Regions from separate parts of the Colwellia sp. Bg11-12 genome, predicted to be linked through region 2. Evidence: riboswitches for the same ligand, from Rfam matches in the RefSeq annotation. Region 2 holds a riboswitch; the other holds the start of a gene.
The links. A riboswitch is a leader RNA that binds a small molecule or an ion and turns the genes downstream of it on or off. The one in region 2 is predicted to bind lysine.
Positions count from the first base shown of each region.

Region 1 (10,911 bases), on a different contig from region 2:
CAGATACTTTAAGTTCGAAAGTCCCTGAAGTCTCTAACTGACAGCTAAACCCCTGATTTTCGAGTGCTTGACAAAGGGGGAGTAAATCAACCATTGCCGGTTCTCCACCCGTGATCACTATATGTTTTGCTTGATAGCCTTTGTCGGTTATCACCGCTAAAATAGCTTCTACAGAGAGTGCAGACCACGTTTGAGACTCTGCTTTTTTTGTTAACATTGCGGATGCGTTTACTTCGTCTTCAAGATTGATGTCCCAAGTATGTTTGGTATCACACCACGAACAGGCAACGGGGCAACCTTGTAAACGAATAAAAATAGAAGGTTGGCCAGTAAAAGCTCCTTCTCCTTGAATAGTTTCAAATAATTCATTAATTTTATATTTTACGGTCATCGGGGTTTTTGCCTGTTTATTGCTGGTGTGAATTGAAGTAAAATGTGCGACATTAATTATACCCTAAGAGACTTTAGAAATGACAAACAAAGTTGTTGTTATTTATTCTGGTGGCATGGACTCATTCACTGTACTTAATCGCGCCTTGCACGATGGCAAAGAAGTATTTGCCTTAACATTTGACTATGGCCAGCGTCATGTCAAAGAAATTGAGTATGCAAGCACGGTTTGTCAGTCACTCAACGTAAACCATAAAGTTATTGATATTTCATCAATTAATCAGCTACTTGCCGGTTCTTCATTAACTGACGATATTGATATTCCACAAGGGCATTACGAAGCTGAAAGTATGAAATCAACGGTTGTTCCTAACCGTAACATGATTTTATTGTCACTTGCGGTTGGTTATGCGGTTTCAGTAGGTGCTAGCCAAGTTTATTACGGTGCACATTCTGGCGACCATGCAATATACCCTGATTGTCGTCCTGAATTTGTGATGAAAATGAATGAAGTATGTAAAATAGCCAACTATGAGTCCGTAGAAATATTCAGCCCTTATCTTACTGTCACTAAAAGTGATATTTTAACGGATGGATTAAAAATGGGCTTGAAGTATGACAATACTTGGACATGTTATAACGGTCGTGAAAAAGCCTGTGGTCAATGTGGCGCTTGCCAAGAGCGATTAGAAGCTTTCAGTGATAATAATGTGACCGATCCACTAAATTACGAATAACCACGACGGGTTGAACATACTTACATTCATCGTTTACTAACATCGACGTGCATGGATGTAGGCCTTGTTATTTTTCTAGCACTAATTTATGACAGCCCATTATATATAAAGATAAAACACATAAATGTGTTTTATCTTTTTTTATGGTATTAACTTGGCTAATCACAGCTGATATTTAAGCAAACAAAGCCGTGTGTAGCTTTTCAACGGTTTCGTTCGCTTGCTTCTCATCCACCAAAAAACATAAATTATGTTCACTAGCGCCATGACAAATCATCCGAACATTTATGCCTGAAATTGTCTCAAAAATACTGGTTCCTACGCCATTACTGCGATGCATTTTATTACCAATAACAGCAACTAACGATAAACCATGCTCTACGGTGACTTCACAAAGTTGCTCAAGTTCTTCAACAACGGTTGAATTTAACAGGGCTTGCGTTGACCCCGTTGGATTATCGAAAGTAAGCGCGACACTTATTTCACTCGTGGTAATTAAATCAACACTCAGCTCATGTTTGGCTAAAATACCAAAGACTTGCGCAAGAAAGCCGCTTGCGTGGAGCATTGCAGGGCTTTTTACGGTCACTAAGGTTTGTTCTCGTCGCAGTGCTATTGAGCGATAAATCGGACTTGATTCAACAAATTGCTGAATACGAGTCCCGCCCTTTTCTGGCTCTTTGCTTGAACCGACAAACACTGGAATATTCTGTCTCATCGCAGGAATTAAGGTCGCAGGATGAAGAATTTTCGCGCCAAACGTTGCCATTTCAGCCGCTTCACCAAAACTAATTTCTTTAATCGCACGGGCCTGATCGGTTATGCGTGGATCCGTGGTAAAAATACCTACAACATCAGTCCAAATAGAAAGATTATCAGCATGTAATGCTTCAGCTAATAGTGCTGCACTGTAATCAGAGCCACCACGACCTAATGTCGTGGTATAGGCCTCTTCGTCTTGACCGATAAAACCCTGTGTAACAATTACTTTATCAACAAGGAGTGGAATAAGAGACTGTTTTGCATGTGCAGATAGTTGCTCAAGATCGACCACCGCTTTTCCATATTGTGCATTGGTTTTCATGACTTGGCGAACATCAAACATTTCACCATTAACGCCCACTGATTGCAGGACTTGTGCAAATATACGTGAACTCATTTGCTCACCAAAGGACAAAATAGCATCTGAGATACGTGGGCAATAATTTAATGATTGGGCATTAGAAAACTCACTTAACTGCTGAAGTAATTCAGCAATTTGTTCATTAAGCATTTGCTCTTGCGCTAAATGTTGGGTGATATTTAATTGAATAGCGCGAATATTGGTAATAATGTCTGTTTGTTCATGTTCTGGAACATTTTTTTGACTTAAACGAACCAATAAGTTTGTTACGCCCGAGCTTGCGGAAACGACAACCAGTTTATTACTTGGATCGTTTTTTATGATGTGGGCGCAACGCAACATCGCTTGGTGATCAGCAACACTGGTGCCACCAAATTTTGCAACGGTAAGAGGTGATAATGACATTTAAGGTCTCCCTAATTAAGTACCTGATATATAAATATCAAATAACTTGTAAACTGCAAGGAAGAGCATGACTGAAGGGAAAGTGTTCATGAATAGAGCCACTTAACTTTTCAGCCAGAAGCTCTCCACCATAAAATAATTAGGCTTTTAACCGCGCTAATTAGAGGTGACAATTCTAGGGATTCAGCCCTAGTAACCGAATAAATAACGCCACTCGCTAACTATTCTCGGCTGTAGTCTCCCTCAATAACAGTCAAAAGAATGGTGGTTCCTCGTGTTATTTACCTAGCTACAGCTCCTCTTCTGGTGTAAATACTAAACAAGTCAATTTGAGTATTTAGTCTAATATTTCACAAGCGAATTAAAACCTATATATAATAAAAAATCAACCGTCAAGGTCAATATTTCTATAATTAATCTTTCTCATAGACTTCAGCTTATTCGTTACTGAGCCAAGAGAAAAATTAGATAACGGTTATTAATCGATTTACTCTTGTTTTAATAATGCGCCACTTAATAGAATAGTGTTAATGCCCTTAATTAACTGCCTATAAATTTGGTCGAAATTAAATGGTTATATTATTGATAATTTGAATGGTAAATGAATATAATACGTTATAAATCAGAAAGTAAACATTTGAAACGGTGTTGTTTTATATCGTTTAAAGCGCAACTTCCATTTTGAAAAATGGCACGTCTGCTTTATAAAAGCGATCACTACTTATCTGCAGACCAAAACGCTTATAAAAATCTACAGCGGCCTCTCTTGCATCGCACCATAAAAATTCTACTTGGCGATCTTTTAACGATTGAATGATATACGCTAACATCTTAGAACCAATACCTTGATGTTGATAGTGATTATCGGTAGCAAACTTACGTAACTGAGCTTTGTTAACCGTGAAATAAACAGAAGCAACACAAACAAGCACCCCACGAACAAAGGCGCCATAATGTAGACCTTCAATGTCACCATCTACATAGCAATACTTTAGAGATTTACTTGGCCACAAAACGCGTTGACGAAGAGGAATAGTTTGTTCCCATGAGATAGCACGTATTTCCATATTATTTTACAGTCCAGGTATAGTGATATTCGCCAAATTTAATTGGCGTTATTTAATAATTGAAACACCAGCAACTTCTACAACTGTTTTTGCATCCGCTCGTTCAATAACTTTTAATAACGTGGTTTGAATGGTTTCGTCTTTTCTAGCATCACCTTTACTGGTAAATTTTTGTTCTTGAACTGCCTCACCTTCACCAGCGATAAAGCCAACCACAACTTCACTTGCGTAATCAGCTGATTCACCAAAATATGCCAGTGATATTTGAGGGTAACCTTGAAATCCTTTTTTAACTCTTTTTTCTATACGTTTTGTCGATTTATCTAAATTCATAGTAGGGCCCCAAAAGATATATAGCGCTGCATTAAGCAACTCATTGTCATTAATTGTAATGTTAAACGAAGTGAAAACAAAGTACTAGCTGATGTTCTCTCACCTTTACAACAATATTTACTGGCATATCATCATCAGATAATAAATTAAGCTTGATAATATAACGCAACCATCATATTTATCTGTATAGTGGTATCGTTTACGCTTGGATTTGAAATGAAATTAACCGTCTTGTTAAAGGACTTAATAAGTTTTTATCTAAAAGTGACAATAATGAAAACTAAAATCGGTTTATATACGTATAACAACCTATAACCAACTTAACGGTAAATAAAATGTTTGGAATATTTAAAAAAGACCCGATAAAAAAATTAAATAAGCTCTATGAAGCTAAGCTCGAACAAGCGATGTTCTCGCAAAGAAATGGTGATATAAAGTCTTATTCAATGATCACCGCTGAAGCTGAAAAAATAGCGGTTCAAATACAAGAACTAGAACGTTCAAAAAAATAATCGATCGTAAGTAGATTGAAGCGGAAAGTAATATCGTTAAAAATTATATATTCCGCTTCTTAATCTCAGTGTAATACTAACTCGAAATAATGTTCTTGTTTGGTAAATCCAACTCGCTTTAAATATACCTCATGGTTTTTATCTGATGCTTCTACCACTAAATGCTTAATACCTTCTAATTTTAGTTTGTTTTCTTGATGGGCAAACATAAATTTAGCCGCTTTAAAATCTCGGTCTTCTGGAATAATATAATCAAGTAGTACTTCAACCTTCCCCATATCATTCAATTGTCGATAAGCAAAGAAACCCACGGGCTTCATGTTACGAAACACTAACAGAACAAGTGCATCATCAAGTTGTTGCCACTGAAATTTTGTACATAACTGTTTAATATCTTTACCGTAGCGCTCTTTTAACAAGCTGAACAGTGGCGTTTGCACTGATTTTAATTTAACTAAATCAAATTGATCTTTTTCTTTATAAATACGCACTAAGTAGTAAATATCTACTAAAGTTATCCAACCATTTAAAATAAAAACAGGATAAGCATCAATAAAGTAACCGTAAGCACTAAAGGCAGCAGCTCCAAATAAGTTTATCCAACGCAATCGTTTGATATTAGACATCATTAACGACAACGCGATTAGCACACTAGCAACATAACCAAAGACTTCTAACAAGGACATCACATCACTCTTTTAATAAGAAATTAAATGAAAAAATAATTTTCTGACCATTTGGTCAGAAAATATGGATTTTATCTTGACACAGCAGTCAGGAAAACACAATATATCGTCATTAACTGCAGATAACAGTCAGTTATGACACAAATATAAACTAAGTAAAGCAATATAAAATTGAGCGATTAGTCACGCTGTCAGCTCAAGGCAAGATGCCATAATCGCTATAACTAACCCGCTGAACAATTACCCTACGGATGTTTGTTCTGCGAGTACCTAAAGCTTTTATAACACAATTATTATCTAAAGGATCTTTATGCACTTACCTCAAAATATTATTCGTCAAAAACGTAACAAACAAGCTTTAACCGTAGATGAAATTCAATGCTTTGTTGATGGCCTTAAAACGGGTGATTTTACCGATGCACAAGTAGGTTCTATGGCGATGGCAATTTGGCTTAACGGCATGACAACCGATGAAGTTGTAAACCTAACCATGGCTATGCGTGACTCGGGAACTGTTGTAAATTGGCATAATATGTTAGATAAACCCATTGTTGATAAGCATTCAACCGGTGGTGTTGGTGACAAAGTTAGCTTAATGTTAGCACCAATAGTGGCAGCCTGTGGTGCAAATGTCCCGATGATTGCTGGTCAAGGTTTAGGTCATACTGGTGGCACAGTTGATAAATTAGAGTCTATTCCAGGTTTTAATGTACGCCCTAGTCTGTCAGAGTTCCAAGCGACAGTGCAAGTTCAAGGTACCGCTATTATCTCACAAACAAAAGACTTAGCCCCTGCTGACAAACGTCTTTACTCAATCAGAGATGTTACTAGTACGGTTGAATCTATTCCTTTAATAACCGCCTCTATTTTGTCAAAAAAATTAGCAGCGGGCCTTGAATCATTAGTGATGGATGTCAAGGTTGGCAATGGCGCTATGATGGCTGATATAGAATCAGCTCGAGCCTTAGCTCACTCAATCGTTTCTGTTGCCAATGGCGCTGGAACACCTACTCAAGCATTAATTACTGATATGAATCAACCTTTAGGTACAACGGTAGGTAACGCACTTGAAATACAAGAAACTATTGATTATTTAACTGGAAAATACCGTGAGCCAAGGTTACATGAAGTAACAATCGCCCTTGCTGCTCGCATGTTATTAACCAGTAAGATAGCGACGAGTATTGAACAAGCAACTATTTTAGCCGAAGAGGCACTAACGTCTGGCAAAGCGGCTGAAATATTTGGAAAAATGATCACGGCAATGGGCGGCCCAGCTGATTTATTAACAAACAGTGAAAATAGACTGCCTAAAGCTAAGATCATTAAAAACATCACTGCGCCAACAGCTGGTTATATTGGCACAATGAACACTCGCGCTATTGGTATGGCGCTAGTAGAAATGGGTGGTGGTCGTGTCGATCATAATCAAAGCTTAGATTACAGTGTTGGCTTTAGTGATATAAAACCCAAAGGCACGAAAGTGGCTGAAGGTGATGTCATTGCTATTATACACGCGAAAGATGAGGCTCAAGCAAGCCAAGCGATTGAACAATACTTAAGTGCAGTTGAAATTTCAGCGATTCAAGTTATTGTTGAACCGGTTATCCACGAACTCATTACATAATATCTATTTGAGATAATAAAGCGCAATGATGCTTTATCTTTAATAATAAAAAACCGAGCGATAATAAGCTCGGTTTTTTTATGGCTGTTATTATATCATCCCTTAAAATAACGCGCGAAGACTGCTGCATTCCCAGAGATAAAGCAGCTTATTGAAGCTCACTCAATCAATAACGTTATCGCTCACTTAAGATTGATTAGCATAACGATATTGAGCAAGCAATAATTCGGTAGAGCTATCTGAAAGCTCAGTATTATTGGGTTGTCCTATACGGGATAATATATCATCCCCTAATATTTTCCCAAGCTCTACACCCCATTGGTCAAAAGAATTCAAATTCCAAATAACCCCCTGTACAAAGACTTTATGCTCATATAAGGAAATTAACGTTCCCAGTTGATAAGGCGTGAGTCTGTTAAAGGTCAAGGTATTTGATGGTCGATTACCCGGCATTTCTTTATGTTTAGCAATCACTTTAGCTAACGCTTCTTCCATGCCTGAACCAACAAGTTCATCATAGGCTTGTTGATGGGTTTTTCCTTGCATTAGTGTTTTACTTTGCGCAAAACAATTGGCCACAAGCATATCTTGATGGCCATTCATCTTATGTTCTGCGACAAGAGGTTGAATAAAATCAACGGGGACAACCGAAGTCCCTTGGTGTAACAACTGATGAAATGCATGCTGGCCATTTGTGCCTTCTGCACCCCAAATTACAGGGCCTGTGGTACTACTGACAATTTCATTGTTAAGCTGACAGCTTTTGCCATTAGATTCCATATCCATCTGTTGTACATACGCGGGGAAACCACGTAAATAATGACTATATGGTAATAAAGCATGGGTTTGGCAGCCAAAGAAGTTATGGTTCCAAACCCCTAACATCCCCATTAATACGGGTAAGTTTTGCTCAAGCGGTGCCTCTTTAAAATGCTGGTCAAGATCCGCCGCACCTTTAAGTAATTCAGTAAAACCCTGATTACCAATAGCCATTGCAATGGGCATACCAATCGCTGACCATAATGAATATCTACCTCCAACCCAATCCCACATAGGAAAAACATTCTCGCCACTAATGCCAAATGCGACGGCTTTAGTAACATTGGATGAAATAGCAATAAAGTGACGACTCAATTGCTCAAAAGCCACGTTGTTATCATAAAACCATTGGCGAGTAGACTCAGCATTCGTTAAGGTTTCTTGGGTATTAAACGACTTTGAAGCAATCAGCACCAAAGTCGTTTCAGGGTTTAAATCACATAAGACGTCATGGAGATGATTACCATCAATATTAGCAACAAAATGCTGTTTAGGCCCTCCTTGAACATAAGGTTTTAATGAAGTCGTTACTATTTTTGGCCCCAAAAAAGAACCACCAATGCCAAGATTTAAAACATCAGTAATACATTTGCCACTATACCCCAACCATTGCTTGTCGCGCACTTGGTTCACGACTGCTTCTACCTTAGTTCGTACCGCTTTGATTTGAGGTATAATATCAACTCCGTCAACGAGAATTGGCTTATCATCTTGTTGTCGTAAAGCGGTATGTAATACTGACCTATTTTCAGTATTATTAATCGGCGCACCTGCAAACATCGCATCACGTTTTGCGGCTAATTGTGCTGAATCTGCTAATGCCATTAATAAAGCACGCGTTTTTAAGGTAATACGGTTTTTTGAGTAATCGAGATTTAAGCCACAAGCGCTCACTGATAAATTTTCTGCTCGTTTGGGATCACTAGCAAACAAGTCACGCAAATGGCTACTTTCTACCTCAACTAAGTGTTGTTGCAGTGCTTGCCACTTATCGTTAAAAGTATCCATTAACATGAGCGGTGTCCTAACGTTATCTTAAAAGTATCCATTAGCATGAACAGTTTCCTGACGTTATCTTAAAATAATTGACTTAGTTGACTTTCGAGCTTGCACTGGTCAGTGGCAAAGTTACGAATACCTTCTGCTAATTTTTCTGTTGCCATAGCATCTTGATTCATCTCCCAGCGAAATTGCGCTTCGGTTAATGATGCTGGCTTTTCTTGAATATTTGTTGCTGGCATTAATTGTTGTGTGATCTGCTGATAATTTTCTGATAATTCGCTCATTAATGGTGGACTGATTGTTAGTCTGTCACAGCCCGCTAATGCGATAACCTCATCAATATTACGAAAACTTGCGCCCATCACTACAGTGTTATAATTATGCTGTTTGTAATAATTATAAATTTCTGTCACTGAAATCACCCCAGGATCTTCAGCGGCTAAATAGCTATCACGACCGGTATCTTTTTTGTGCCAATCAAGAATTCGACCAACAAAGGGTGAAATTAAATACACTTGTGCTTCAGCACAAGCTTTTGCTTGAGCAAAGCTAAATAACAACGTTAAATTACATTGAATGCCCTCTTGCTCGAGTTGTTTAGCGGCTTGAATACCTTCCCAAGTAGATGCCATTTTGATTAATATACGCTCTTTCCCAATACCGGCTTCTTGATACATAGCGATAAGTTGACGGGCCTTAACCATACTGGCCTCTTTATCAAAAGATAAACGTGCGTCAACTTCTGTAGAAATACGCCCAGGGACAATCGCTAAAATTTCTAAGCCAATTAATACTGATAATTTATCAGCCGCAAGACTGACTTCAATGGCTTTGTCTTTAGTCTGACTTTTTGCCCAATTGACAGCTTCTGTCAGTAAGTTTTGATAAGCAGGTATAGCAGCAGCTTTTAATAATAATGAAGGATTAGTCGTCGCATCCATTGGTGAAAATTTTGCTATGGCTTCAATATCGCCGGTATCAGCAACGACTGTTGTCATGGTTTTTAATTGTTCGAGTTGAGATAGTTGTGCTTGCATAATAATTCCTGTAAAAAAGTTTCTGTTTATTTATTTGTTTAAATTAATGAGGTAAATTAGATAAAAATGCCTGCAATAGTTGCGCTCATCAGGTTAGCCATAGCCCCAGCGAGAACCGCTTTCATGCCAAGCTTAGCAATATCAGGTCGACGTGTCGGTGCCATATTCCCCATACCGCCTAATAAAATAGCCACCGATGAAAGGTTGGCAAAACCGCACAGCGCAAAAGTAATAATGGCTTGGGTTCTTGTCGTTAATTGATCAGCAACCGTAATAAAATCTAGATAAGCAACAAATTCATTGATGATAATTTTTTGTCCTAAAAAGCTCCCTGCCATGTTTGCTTCATGCCAAGGAATACCAATAAGGTAAGCGACAGGTTGAAAAACATAACCTAAAATCAGTTGCAAACTAAGGTTTTGTAGGCCGAACCATTCTCCAAATCCGCCTAATAAACCATTTACCATGGCTAATAAAGCAACAAAAGCTAACAGCATTGCACCAACATTTAACGCGAGCATCATGCCGTTAGATGCCCCAGTTGCTGCTGCGTCAATCACATTAACCGCTTCTTTGGCATCGGTTTTCATATCGTCTAAATTATCATTGGGTTGTTCTGTTTCAGGCACTAACATCTTTGCCATAAGCAAACCGCCTGGTGCGGCCATAAAGCTTGCAGCAATTAAATATTTTAAGTCAATACCAATGCCTGCATAACCGGCAACAACAGATCCAGCTACTGAAGCGAGCCCACCAACCATTACAGCAAAAAGCTCCGAGCGTGTCATTTTAGGAAGAAAGGGCTTAATCACTAACGGCGCTTCTGTTTGGCCAACAAAAATGTTTGCGGTTGCTGACATCGATTCTGCTTGGCTGGTTTTAAGAAGTTTTTGTAGGCCACCACCTATAAATTTAATCACTAACTCCATCACGCCAATGTAGTAAAGCACGGCAATCAAGGCTGAGAAAAAAACAATAACCGGTAAAACATGGAACGCAAACATAAAGCCTAAACTTTTTTGCCCAATTTGCTCACCAAAGATAAAACTAATACCGTCATTAGCATAGCCAATAACACTAGACACACCGCTGGCAACACCCAGTAAAATGTCTTTTCCTGCGGGCATATACAAGACAAATGCCCCCAAAGATATTTGCAACACTAAGGCACCG
Region 1 is NZ_JACGUZ010000073.1:27,504-38,414, reverse strand. It holds gene queE (7-carboxy-7-deazaguanine synthase QueE) at 1-391, opposite strand, end outside; gene queC (7-cyano-7-deazaguanine synthase QueC) at 471-1,127, shown strand; gene lysC (lysine-sensitive aspartokinase 3) at 1,303-2,655, opposite strand; lysine riboswitch at 2,766-2,966, opposite strand; gene H4J39_RS12660 (GNAT family N-acetyltransferase) at 3,318-3,722, opposite strand; gene H4J39_RS12655 (hypothetical protein) at 3,771-4,055, opposite strand; gene H4J39_RS12650 (DUF6435 family protein) at 4,391-4,567, shown strand; gene H4J39_RS12645 (hypothetical protein) at 4,633-5,253, opposite strand; gene deoA (thymidine phosphorylase) at 5,564-6,880, shown strand; gene pgi (glucose-6-phosphate isomerase) at 7,067-8,713, opposite strand; gene tal (transaldolase) at 8,776-9,738, opposite strand; gene H4J39_RS12625 (NupC/NupG family nucleoside CNT transporter) at 9,795-10,911, opposite strand, start outside.
Region 1: linked by a shared signal. The riboswitch ahead of lysC (lysine-sensitive aspartokinase 3) and the one ahead of H4J39_RS07235 (hypothetical protein) in region 2 are both predicted to bind lysine.

Region 2 (10,911 bases):
ATTAACTTCCCTTGACTAAAAACATATTCCGCCGCGATATGATGACAAAGAAAGAACGGCATGCTCTCAGTAAAACCGTATGCTCCACAATAACCAAAAATAAGTGGATCGTGAACAGAGACGTCAGCAGGTAAAGCGTGTTTACCCAGTTTGTCCATGCTCGTACATAACGGACCATGAATATCGAACAACTGCTTTTCATGTGAAGACGTTCGGAGTAAATCTACCGGAAAAGGCTGTTCGGTAATTGCTGGGCGCAATAAATGATTAATGCCTGCCGCCAATACTAATTGCTCTTGGCCATAATTTACCTTTCTATCAACAACCGGTGCTATGTAATAACCACATTCAGCTACCGCAAAGCGTCCCAACTCTAACCATAACTCTTCAACAGCTGCTTGTTGTTTTATTATAGCGAGATCAATCAATATTTGCGGCCAAGACAGCGTAGCGCCTTGCTGCAAATAATCGATGCCTAAACCTCCCCCTAAATCTAATATTTTCAGTGCCATACCAATATCTTCAGCTAATTGCTTTAATGGCGGTACCATTTGTGACCACAATGAAAACATTTTTTCATTGCTGAGCATATTGCCCCATTGAAAAATATGAAGGCCACAAATTTCAATATCAGGAAAATCAGTCACGCGAATACTTTGCCATTGCGCTACCGATAAACCGAAAGGCGTCAGGCTATTCCCCCCTAAAGGATTTTTGTCACCCTCTGGCCATTGCAACTGCACGCGCAGTAAAACTTGTGGCTTAACCTTACTTTCAATGGCAGCTTCATTTAACCAAATTAATTGATTCAAACTTTCAGCCACAAAAACATTAACACCTTGATCAATAAATGACGTTATTTGAGCTTTAGATTTTGCGGGGCCGGTATTTAAGATACGTTCAGGTGCAACTCCCTGTTTTAACACTTGGCTTAATTCGCCAGTGCTCGCCACATCAAAATTAAAACCAGCACCTTCTAAGGTTTGAATGATGGTAGATAACGGGTTCGCTTTTACCGCAAACCATAGTTTGATCACATCTTGGCGTTGCAGTTCTGCCAAATGAGCTTTTAGCGCATCAAGATGATAAACAAAGTAACCAGCCTGTTTGGCACTTTCAGGTTGTTGTTCTTTTAACGCAGCAATTAATTCAATCGCTGCGGGAGAATCAAAACAATGGGCACTATTCACTAATTCAGCCATGATATTCCTATTTTATCTGCTATTGCTTAACGTAAAATTGATTCAAGTTCTAACGATGCATTACTTTTTTCATCACGGTATTTAACGATTAATGCACAAGCCATATTCAACCCCTGTGATTTAGCCCATTCGCCAGAAACTGGTCGCGTACCCGGAACGACAACAGCTCGCTCAGGAATGTCAGCACCTTTTTCAAGCATAACCTGATTGACACAATCGTAAACAGGCACTGACGCTGAAAGTGAGACACCTGGCGCTAAAACTGCCCCTTTTTTCACAACTAGACCTTCAACAATTACCACACCAGCACTTAAAAAAGCGCCGTCTTCAATGATCACAGGGCTAGCTCCGACAGGCTCTAAAACACCACCAATTTGAACCGCAGCTGACACGTGTACATTTTTACCAATTTGAGCACACGAACCAATTAATGCATGGCTGTCAATCATAGTTCCGGTATCAACAAAAGCCCCCACATTAATATAAGCTGGTGGCATAATAATCACACCAGCTGCAACATGAGCACCCCGGCGAACTGATGAACCACCGGGCACTAATCGTACTTTGTCATCAGTAGTAAATTCACGTGCAGGCAAGTTATGTTTATCAACAAAGCCTTTATAAACACCTTCAAAAGCAATGTTTTCTCCCGCTTTAAATGCTGATAATATCGCTTCTTTTACCGCGATATTAGCCTGCCAGTGACCATGCTCGTCTTGATTTGCTGCTCGTACCGTACCTGCTTCTAACTGTGTTAACGTTTCTTGCCAATTCATTTTGAATTACTCTTAATTAAGTTTTTAAAGGGAATGTTTAGCTTGATGCTTATGTTGTTGATTAATAACTTTTTAACGCTACAGCGCATTAAGATCATTATCTTTGGTGGTATACCTTTTTTAATTGAGGTTGCCCTTGCGACTTGAAAAAGCTTGGCAAGTAAGTTTTTCTGATGTTGAAGTAACCCGTGGCTATTGCCAGCAAGTAAAGGTTGGAGGTATTCAAGCCTTGTATGTTGGCAAACGTTACATGCAAGTAGCAAAATGCTATTGGCAACATCAGACGGGTTAATGGCTATTTTTTTTAGGCGAGTAGGGGCGATTTCAACGCCATCAAGTAATGGCGTCATTAAAGCAGTCCATAAAATAGAATGATGGAATGTTGGGGTAGCGTTTAAGCTAATATTTTTTGAATGTTTTATTTGATTCATTTCTCTCGAACTCTGTTCGTTCGGAGAACTTTTAGGCGTTTGTAGCAGCCAAAATAATAATCACTTCATTGGTGAGCATTGGCTTTACAAAGGCCAGAAGCTCTCCACCAAATTGGTGACAATTGCTAGGATTCAACCCAAACAACCGGTAAATAAATCATCAAAAATTCATTTACCTCGGCATTAATCCCCCTCATTATCAATCGTCAGAGTTTGATCTCTTTATGATAACTACCTGGTTAATGCTCCTCTTCTGACCCTTTATCATTCAGTCTTGCTTGTGTAAAAAACCAAACAACGACGTTATTGAATTCAGGACAACAACATTAGAACATTTATTCTAATGTTGAGTCAACAGGCGTGTAAATAGATGTAATACTGATATATTATATCTTATGAAGCAATGATCGCTTGCTCTATTTGTGCCAAACGGTCTTGCCCCCAACAAGCCACATTTTGAAAACGAAAGCATGGTGCGCCCCATAATCCCATACTGTCTATTGTACTTTGGTTAAAGTCAGACCATTGTTTCCAATCATGTTCATTATTATATGCTAATGCTTCATCATAATTTAATGCATGCTGTTGACACAAAGATTCGATCACCGATTTATGCGATAAGTCTAAGCCGTCAACATATATAGCGTTAAACGCAGACTTAATGAAAACGAGATCTTTATTTTGCTGCTCTGCATATGAAAAAATTTGAAAAGCATTAAAAATACCTTGCCCCAAAGGATCGGTGATTCCTGTAAAAGGAATATTAAGCTTCTTGGCTTCACGACTGGCGTCAAAAACAGCATAACGCTCTTTGTTTTCTGTGATCGTTAATCCGCGCATAACCAACGGTAATAAAGGCTTTATTTTTAACGGTATATTATAATGCTGACTTAACTTCTCTGCTTGTAATAAACCAATATAAGAATAAGGGCTTCGCAATGAAATAAAAACCTCTAGCGTATGGTTGCCAGCGTTATCTGTAATAATTTCTTTCGTTGATTGCTCGGCAAATACGAGTTTGTTTTTTTGATAAACAGCAGTACTGTTATCTTTTGCTAAGCCAAAATCAGCCAAACGTTTTTCTAAATGCTCAAGTCTATCGATACCAACATACCATTGGCCTGCAATGAAGATCGAAGAAGGTAAATAATGACCTTTTTTAACCAAACGCATTAAATTTTTAATTTGATAATTAATTACTGGCGTAGAAGCGTGATAATAATAATCAAATTCATTAAACCATGTTTCCTGAAAAAGCTGCCATGCATTATCTAATGTTTTAGGTCGCAATTGCCACATTTGCTGACCAGTAAAGAGTGATTCTTGGGTAGGTTGTTGCGTTATTTTTTTGAGTTGATATTGATCAGCAATAAAGTTAGCGTCTTTAATCGCCCAAGTACGCATTAATTTTGGATCTATTGTCACCCCTGGCACACTTTCGTAAACTAAAAACAGTTTAAATTGAATATTAAAGCGTTTTTCTAACTCAGGCAGCACTTGAATAAGCATAAAGCTATAAGGGTCGTTAAGTGCTAAATAAACTTCGGCAACAGGCGTTTTTCTAAACATATTGGGTACAGTAAAATAACGAAGTTTTAGCAACCATGCCCGCTTATCACTGCGTATTAATCTCACTTTAAACCAAGTAAAAATTTTAGTAAAAATACCCCTCTCCTTGAATATTATATGATGTTTTTCAAATTTATTATTGCCGTTTCTGACATGATTATAATATTCACGTAGAATGGCGCCATTATAAACATATCTTGTCGTTAAGCGTATAAAATACCGTTAATTAATTTATCATTTAAACTGTATTATTATTAACGCCATAATCAAATCATTTGAGAATCACTTTGTTAGATAACATCAATCAATTACTGCTACGTAATACCGACTTACTGCCGGCAAAAGCCCCTTTATTTATCAATTTACCTGTTGACGATTTTTTTGAAGAATATCACTCACTTCATCCCAACGCGTTGATGACATGTTACAACACTAATTATCAATTTCATTTACAAGCGAAGCAGCTGCAACTATCTCAAATGAACGCTGTATTTAGTGCCAGTTACCAAAGTGATACTGAACACGATTTAGTTATTATTCAATTCCCTAAAAGTAAGGCGGAATTAACCTTTACCCTAGCGATGATTGCAAGTGTCGTATCAAAAGATTGCTTAGTATTAGTTATTGGCGAAAATAAAAGTGGTATTAAATCTTTAGAAAAACTAACTCGCGATCAGCTTGGAGATTGTGCAAAAATTGATGCTGCTCGCCATTGTTTATTATTTGCGGCTAATTTACTGGCGACACAAGAAACGTTTATTTTAGAAAATTGGTTAAAGCCATACTCATTTACGATTAAAAATACCCTTATAGACGTGGTCGCATTACCGGGTGTATTCAGTCAAAACGGTCTTGATATCGGAACACAAGTTTTATTAGAAAATATACCTAAGAAGGTAACGGGTAAACTGCTCGATTTTGGTTGTGGTGCTGGTGTTATCGCAAGTTACTTGGGCAAATTATTCCCAGGTATTAATTTACATTTACTTGATGTCAGTGCGTTAGCTTTATATTCAGCCCAGGAAACTTTAAAATTAAATAATTTAACGGGTCACATTTTTCCATCAAACAGCCTATCTGATGTTAAAGACAAGTACGATTTCGTTATTTCAAATCCTCCCTTTCATCAAGGCCTGAAAACAAATTATCAAGCAACTGAAACATTTCTTTCAAAAATAAAACCCCATTTAAAGCCGAAAGGACAAGTAATTGTTGTTGCTAATAGTTTTTTACGTTATCAACCAATAATGGAAGAAGCAATTGGTAGAACACAAGTTTTAGCTAAGCAAAAAGGTTTCTCGCTTTATCATTGTTCAATTTAATTGCTCAATGTAGAATTTGAGTTACTATAAAAGTATGGAAAAAATGAAACACATTCACTCATTAAAGAGAAAACTGATGATTATGATCATCGGTTTCATTGTATTGTTTGTTACTCTTTCTTCTTTTATCATCGCTAATTCATTTATTGAAGATACAAAAGAAGACGCGGCCACTAATACAAAATACTGGGCTGAGCTTATCGCAAATGCTAACAGTACCAATCTCGTTAATGATGAAACGCTATTGATTGATCATTATTTGTCGATGCTCAAATCTGTCCCTTATATTAGCCACGTTCATATTTATAAACTATCCCCTGAGCCTGAAGGCATAGTTTTTTTTGCGAACTATAATAAAAGTATGAGCTCCCCTATACTCAAAAAAACAGATAGAATAATAGAGTTATCTTCGGTAAAGATAAGTGCTTATATTACAGAGCTTATGGTACCGATTACTCAGCAAGATAAAAAAGTTGGCTACGTTTATATACAAGTCAGTACTGACTATATTAAACGTATAACAAACAATATGTTCTTGCGCTATGGTGTCATTATTTTCATGCTTATTGTCTTAACGCTTTTATTAACAATCATACTCAACCGCTTTATCACTATTCCCATGTCAGATATGGCAAATAAAGTACAAGATATTTCGAAACATAAAAGATTCAATTTACGTATTGGGCAAATGCCTTTTAAAGAACTTGATATTCTTGCGCTCAATATAAACATTTTACTTAACAGAGCTGAAACACAATTAGCGAATTTGTCAGATGACAAACAGCTTACTTATCAACAAAATAAAGATCTTGAAGATAAAGTAAATAAGCGCACCCAAGCCTTAAAAGATTCAAACCATGAATTGCTGTCTACATTAGAAAAATTACACCAGTTTCAAGGGCAACTTGTTGAAAGTGAAAAAATGGCTTCATTAGGAGATATGGTTGCGGGTGTAGCGCATGAAGTAAATACCCCAATAGGTTTAGGTGTTACCGCTTCAACGTTATTGTCAGATCGTTTATTAGAAATAAAACAAGCTTTTGACAATAAAACCTTAAAATCTAGCCATTTGAAAAAGTTTCTCATTGAGGGCGAAGAGAATACTGCCATTATTTATCGCAATTTAAAACGTGCAGCTACATTAATTTCTAGTTTCAAAAAAGTTGCTGTCGACCAGTCAAGTGAAGAAGCGCGTTCGTTTAACATCAAAAATTTGCTTGACGACATATTATTGACTTTAGCCCCACAAATTAAAAGTTTACCTTTTATTATAAATGTCGACTGTCCAAGCGAACTTGTTATTAAAAGTAAACCCGGCCCAATTAATCAGATTATTATTAATTTAATACAAAATTCTATTACCCATGGGTTTGATCAACGAGAATATGGTTCGATAGCCATACAGGTTAGTATTGATAGCGATATGCTAACAATTGACTACCAAGATGACGGCAGAGGTATTGAGCCTTCTATAATGAATAAAATTTTTGAGCCATTCACCACAACAAAACGAGGTTCTGGTGGCAGTGGCTTAGGCTTACATCTTGTTTATAATTTAGTAACACAGGCATTAGGTGGGAAGATAACTTTTATTAGCGATGTTGAAAGTGGTGTCAATTTCAAAATAATTATCCCAACACAAGTCATGGAAGAAGACTAAAGGTAGCCATACAAATTGTTGTTGAAAATTAAGAAACTCATAATCTTGATTGTTTTTTAGGTAGTGGTTCTATACCATACAATTAATTGTATAAATAATTAATAAAATCAGCATTAGTAACATAGCGTTAATATAATTTTCAGCTATAACTAACATACAGTAAACATTATTGCCAAATACATAAAGAGTGGAAAAAAAAACATGCAAAAACCTCACATACTTATCGTAGAAGACGAAGATGTTACACGCTTTAACCTACGTAACTTATTTGAAGCCGAAGGCTATCAAGTCTCTGAGGCTACCGACGGTGAGAGCATGGATACTCAGTTACAAAAAAACACGATTAATCTAGTCATTATGGATATTAATCTTCCAGGTAAAAATGGTTTGTTATTGGCGAGGGAACTCACCAGCAACAATGAACTAGGTTTAATATTCCTAACTGGTCGTGACAGTGATATAGATAAGATACTGGGTTTAGAAATTGGTGCTGATGACTATTTAACGAAACCGTTTAATCCTCGTGAATTAACGATACGCGCGCGAAATATTCTTAATCGTATTGGTCAAACAAAGAATGAAGTTGAAAAAGCAGTGATCACTTTTAACGAATGGTCACTTGATGGCAATTCAAGAAAAATGACCGCTCCTGATGGACAGATTTTAGCGATACCGCGTGGAGAGTATCGTGCATTACGCTTGTTAATTGAAAATACAGGCCAGATTGTGACTCGCCAGCAACTCATTAAAGAAATGACTGGTCGTGACCTTCGTTCAAATGATCGCACAGTTGATGTAACGATTAGACGCCTACGCAAACATTTTGAGTCAGTACCTGATGCGCCTGAATTAATTAATACCATTCACGGTGAAGGATATCGCTTTATTGGCTCTGTAGATTAAGCGCTTCAGTAATAAACAACTAAAAAGGGGAAGCAATAATTGCTTCCCCTTTTTAGTTGTTTAAGACAATAATTTACTTTGATGCTAACCATGTTTTAAAAGCGGTAATCGCTTGTTTATTAAGGTTAATTAACTCAGAAATATGTATTGATTTTTCTGGCCATTGCCCTGAAATTTTTTCTACAGCAACGAGCTTGGCATGAGCCGCCAACAAACCAACACTGCCAGTAGCACCCTTCATTTTATGGCATCGTGCTTGCCATAAGTCTTGTGACTCTTTTTCAATAGAGTCAGTTATTTCTTCAATATAGGTCTTTGATTGCTGGATATATAAATCTAACATTTGTTGAAGGATATCTTGGCCTAAACTATCTAAATATCCCTCTAATAAATTAACATCTAACGGTTCGATATTATTCACAAATCCTACCTTTAATTATATTTATAGCGGCGTAATTTCATTCATTGTAACAAGATGAACAGCGATGTCATTAAACAAATGTCTTTCATTTACATTGATTTAAAAATCCTTAACAAAGCGAAAACCTCATCAATACACAGTCTTTCAGTAACTTAGGCACCTAAGGTACTTAAAAAAGAACTGCTGCTATATCTGCAACTAAATATACGTTAGAATACGCGCCCTTAATAAGTTTGTTATGTACTGAAGTTTCAAAAAGCCCTTTACATAGCGTGTTAGAAACACTGGAGTAGAAATGTCCACATTAATGCCTGATATCGCCAACCACACCACCGCTCAAACCGAAGGAACGCTCGATTGGGTTGGGATGAGTAATATAGAAATGCCCATAATGGTTGCTTCGCAAGGTGAGAATGAGCGAATGGTTTCTGCTTTTGTTGACGCGTTTGTAAACTTAAAAGAACCACAAGCGAAAGGCATTCATATGTCTCGTTTGTATTTGTTACTTGACGAACTTTCTACTAGTAATACCTTAGACTTTCAAAGCTTAGTTACTTTACTTGACGGCTTCATCAGTAGTCATAATGACCTGAGTGATAATGCAAAAGTACAGTTTCGTTTCGATTATCACCTAAGAAGAAAATCTCTAATAAGTGGTAAACAAGGCTGGAAAGCATACCCTGTTACATTGACGGGCCGATTAAATAAAGGAAAGCTTGATATTGAGCTTGCTGTTGATGTTAGATATTCGTCTACATGTCCTTGTTCTGCCGCTCTTGCTCGACAATTAATTCAAAAAGCTTTTAAAGAAAAGTTTAACGATCAACAAGCTGATTTAAATGCTATTCACGAGTGGCTCGGAACGACCGAAGGGATTGTTGCCACACCTCATAGCCAACGTTCAGTTGCTGAATTAAAAGTTAAGCTAAATGCCAATGCTAATGAATTTCCGATTACCGCTTTAGTTGATATCATTGAAGGTTGCTTAAAAACGCCTGTGCAAGCGGCAGTAAAACGAGAAGATGAACAAGAATTTGCCCGTTTGAATGGTCAAAATTTAATGTTTTGTGAAGACGCCGCTCGCCGTTTACAACACGCAATGAATAACACACCTGAATATGACGACTTTTGGCTTCGTATTAATCACCTTGAATCTTTACATGCCCATGATGCGGTAAGTATTACGACAAAAGGTGTTGAAGGCGGTTACCAACCATAAGCCATTGTTTTTGAAATAAATTGCAACATAACTTTAAAGCCAGTAATTAATACTGGTTTTTTTATGTCTGAAATTTAATCTTGTCATTGTGGTCCTGCACATACACCAATGAATAAAAAATGAATAATATTAATCACCTAATTTACTCGTATTTATTATTAACAAAAACAAAAATGTAATTAAATTACAACAAAGTAAACAAAAATCATTCTCAACTCGCTTAAAACAATTGAGATCAGCGCTTAAAATTCTACAAAAAGTCAACAAAACTGACATAATCACATAATACTCTTTTAAAACAAATACCTACATTCATGTAAAAAAACTACGAGCAAATACTCTATTTTGATTGACCTTTTAGCGATAAGTGTTTAATGTGAAAGGTTCCACTTAAGTGAAAACGGAGTATTTATGCAATTTTTGTATAACTTTATTCTTTCTTTATATTCTCTGTGCTTAAGCGGTTATTTCTTGAGGAGAAAATAACATCATGCTTTACGATCACAGCGTTCAGAAAGACAACTGCGGGTTTGGCTTAATTGCTCACCAACAAGGTGAGGCCAGCCATAAACTTGTAAAAACGGCCATTCATGCCCTTGACCGTATGCAACATCGTGGTGGTATTGCTGCCGATGGTAAAACGGGCGATGGTTGTGGTTTGTTAATGCAAAAACCTGATACTTTCTTTCGAGCTATTGCTGAAGAGAACATCTGGAAGCTTGGCAGAAAATACGCTGTAGGGATGATTTTCCTCAATCCTGATCCGATTCAAGCGGCTTTAAGTAAAAAGATTCTTGAAGAAGAGTTAGCGCGTGAAACGCTGACCTTAATTGGTTGGCGCATAGTGCCCACTGATACCTCTATATTAGGTGAAACGGCAGTAAATAATATGCCACAAATAGAGCAGGTCTTTGTTGATGCCCCTCCTGGTTGGAGAAATCGAGATTTAGAGCGCCGCTTATATATGGCACGTCGTCGTGCAGAAAAACGTATTGACGATAGCGTTTTTTATGTTGCGAGTTTATCGTGTTTGGTCACTATCTATAAAGGCTTAATGATGCCTGTAGATTTACCGAATTTTTATTTAGATCTTGCTGATATTCGCATGCAGACCGCAATTTGTGTATTTCATCAACGCTTTTCAACCAATACATCTCCCCAATGGTACTTAGCACAACCTTTTCGTTACCTAGCCCATAATGGTGAAATTAACACAATTAAAGGTAATCGCCAGTGGAGTAGAGCACGAACACACATATTCAAATCACCTTTATTACCTGACTTACAAGACGCAGCCCCATTTGTTAACGAAAGTGGCTCTGACTCATCATCCTTAGATAACATGTTGGAATTATTCCTTGCTGGTGGCATGGACTTATACCGTGGTATGCGTTTATTAATGCCTCCA
Region 2 is NZ_JACGUZ010000059.1:287,531-298,441, reverse strand. It holds gene H4J39_RS07245 (PLP-dependent decarboxylase) at 1-1,202, opposite strand, end outside; gene H4J39_RS07240 (2,3,4,5-tetrahydropyridine-2,6-dicarboxylate N-succinyltransferase) at 1,229-1,978, opposite strand; gene H4J39_RS07235 (hypothetical protein) at 1,975-2,409, opposite strand; lysine riboswitch at 2,499-2,670, opposite strand; gene H4J39_RS19265 (DsbA family protein) at 2,803-4,044, opposite strand; gene H4J39_RS07225 (methyltransferase) at 4,266-5,300, shown strand; gene H4J39_RS07220 (sensor histidine kinase) at 5,344-6,960, shown strand; gene arcA (two-component system response regulator ArcA) at 7,162-7,863, shown strand; gene H4J39_RS07210 (Hpt domain-containing protein) at 7,937-8,284, opposite strand; gene folE2 (GTP cyclohydrolase FolE2) at 8,580-9,503, shown strand; gene gltB (glutamate synthase large subunit) at 9,991-10,911, shown strand, end outside.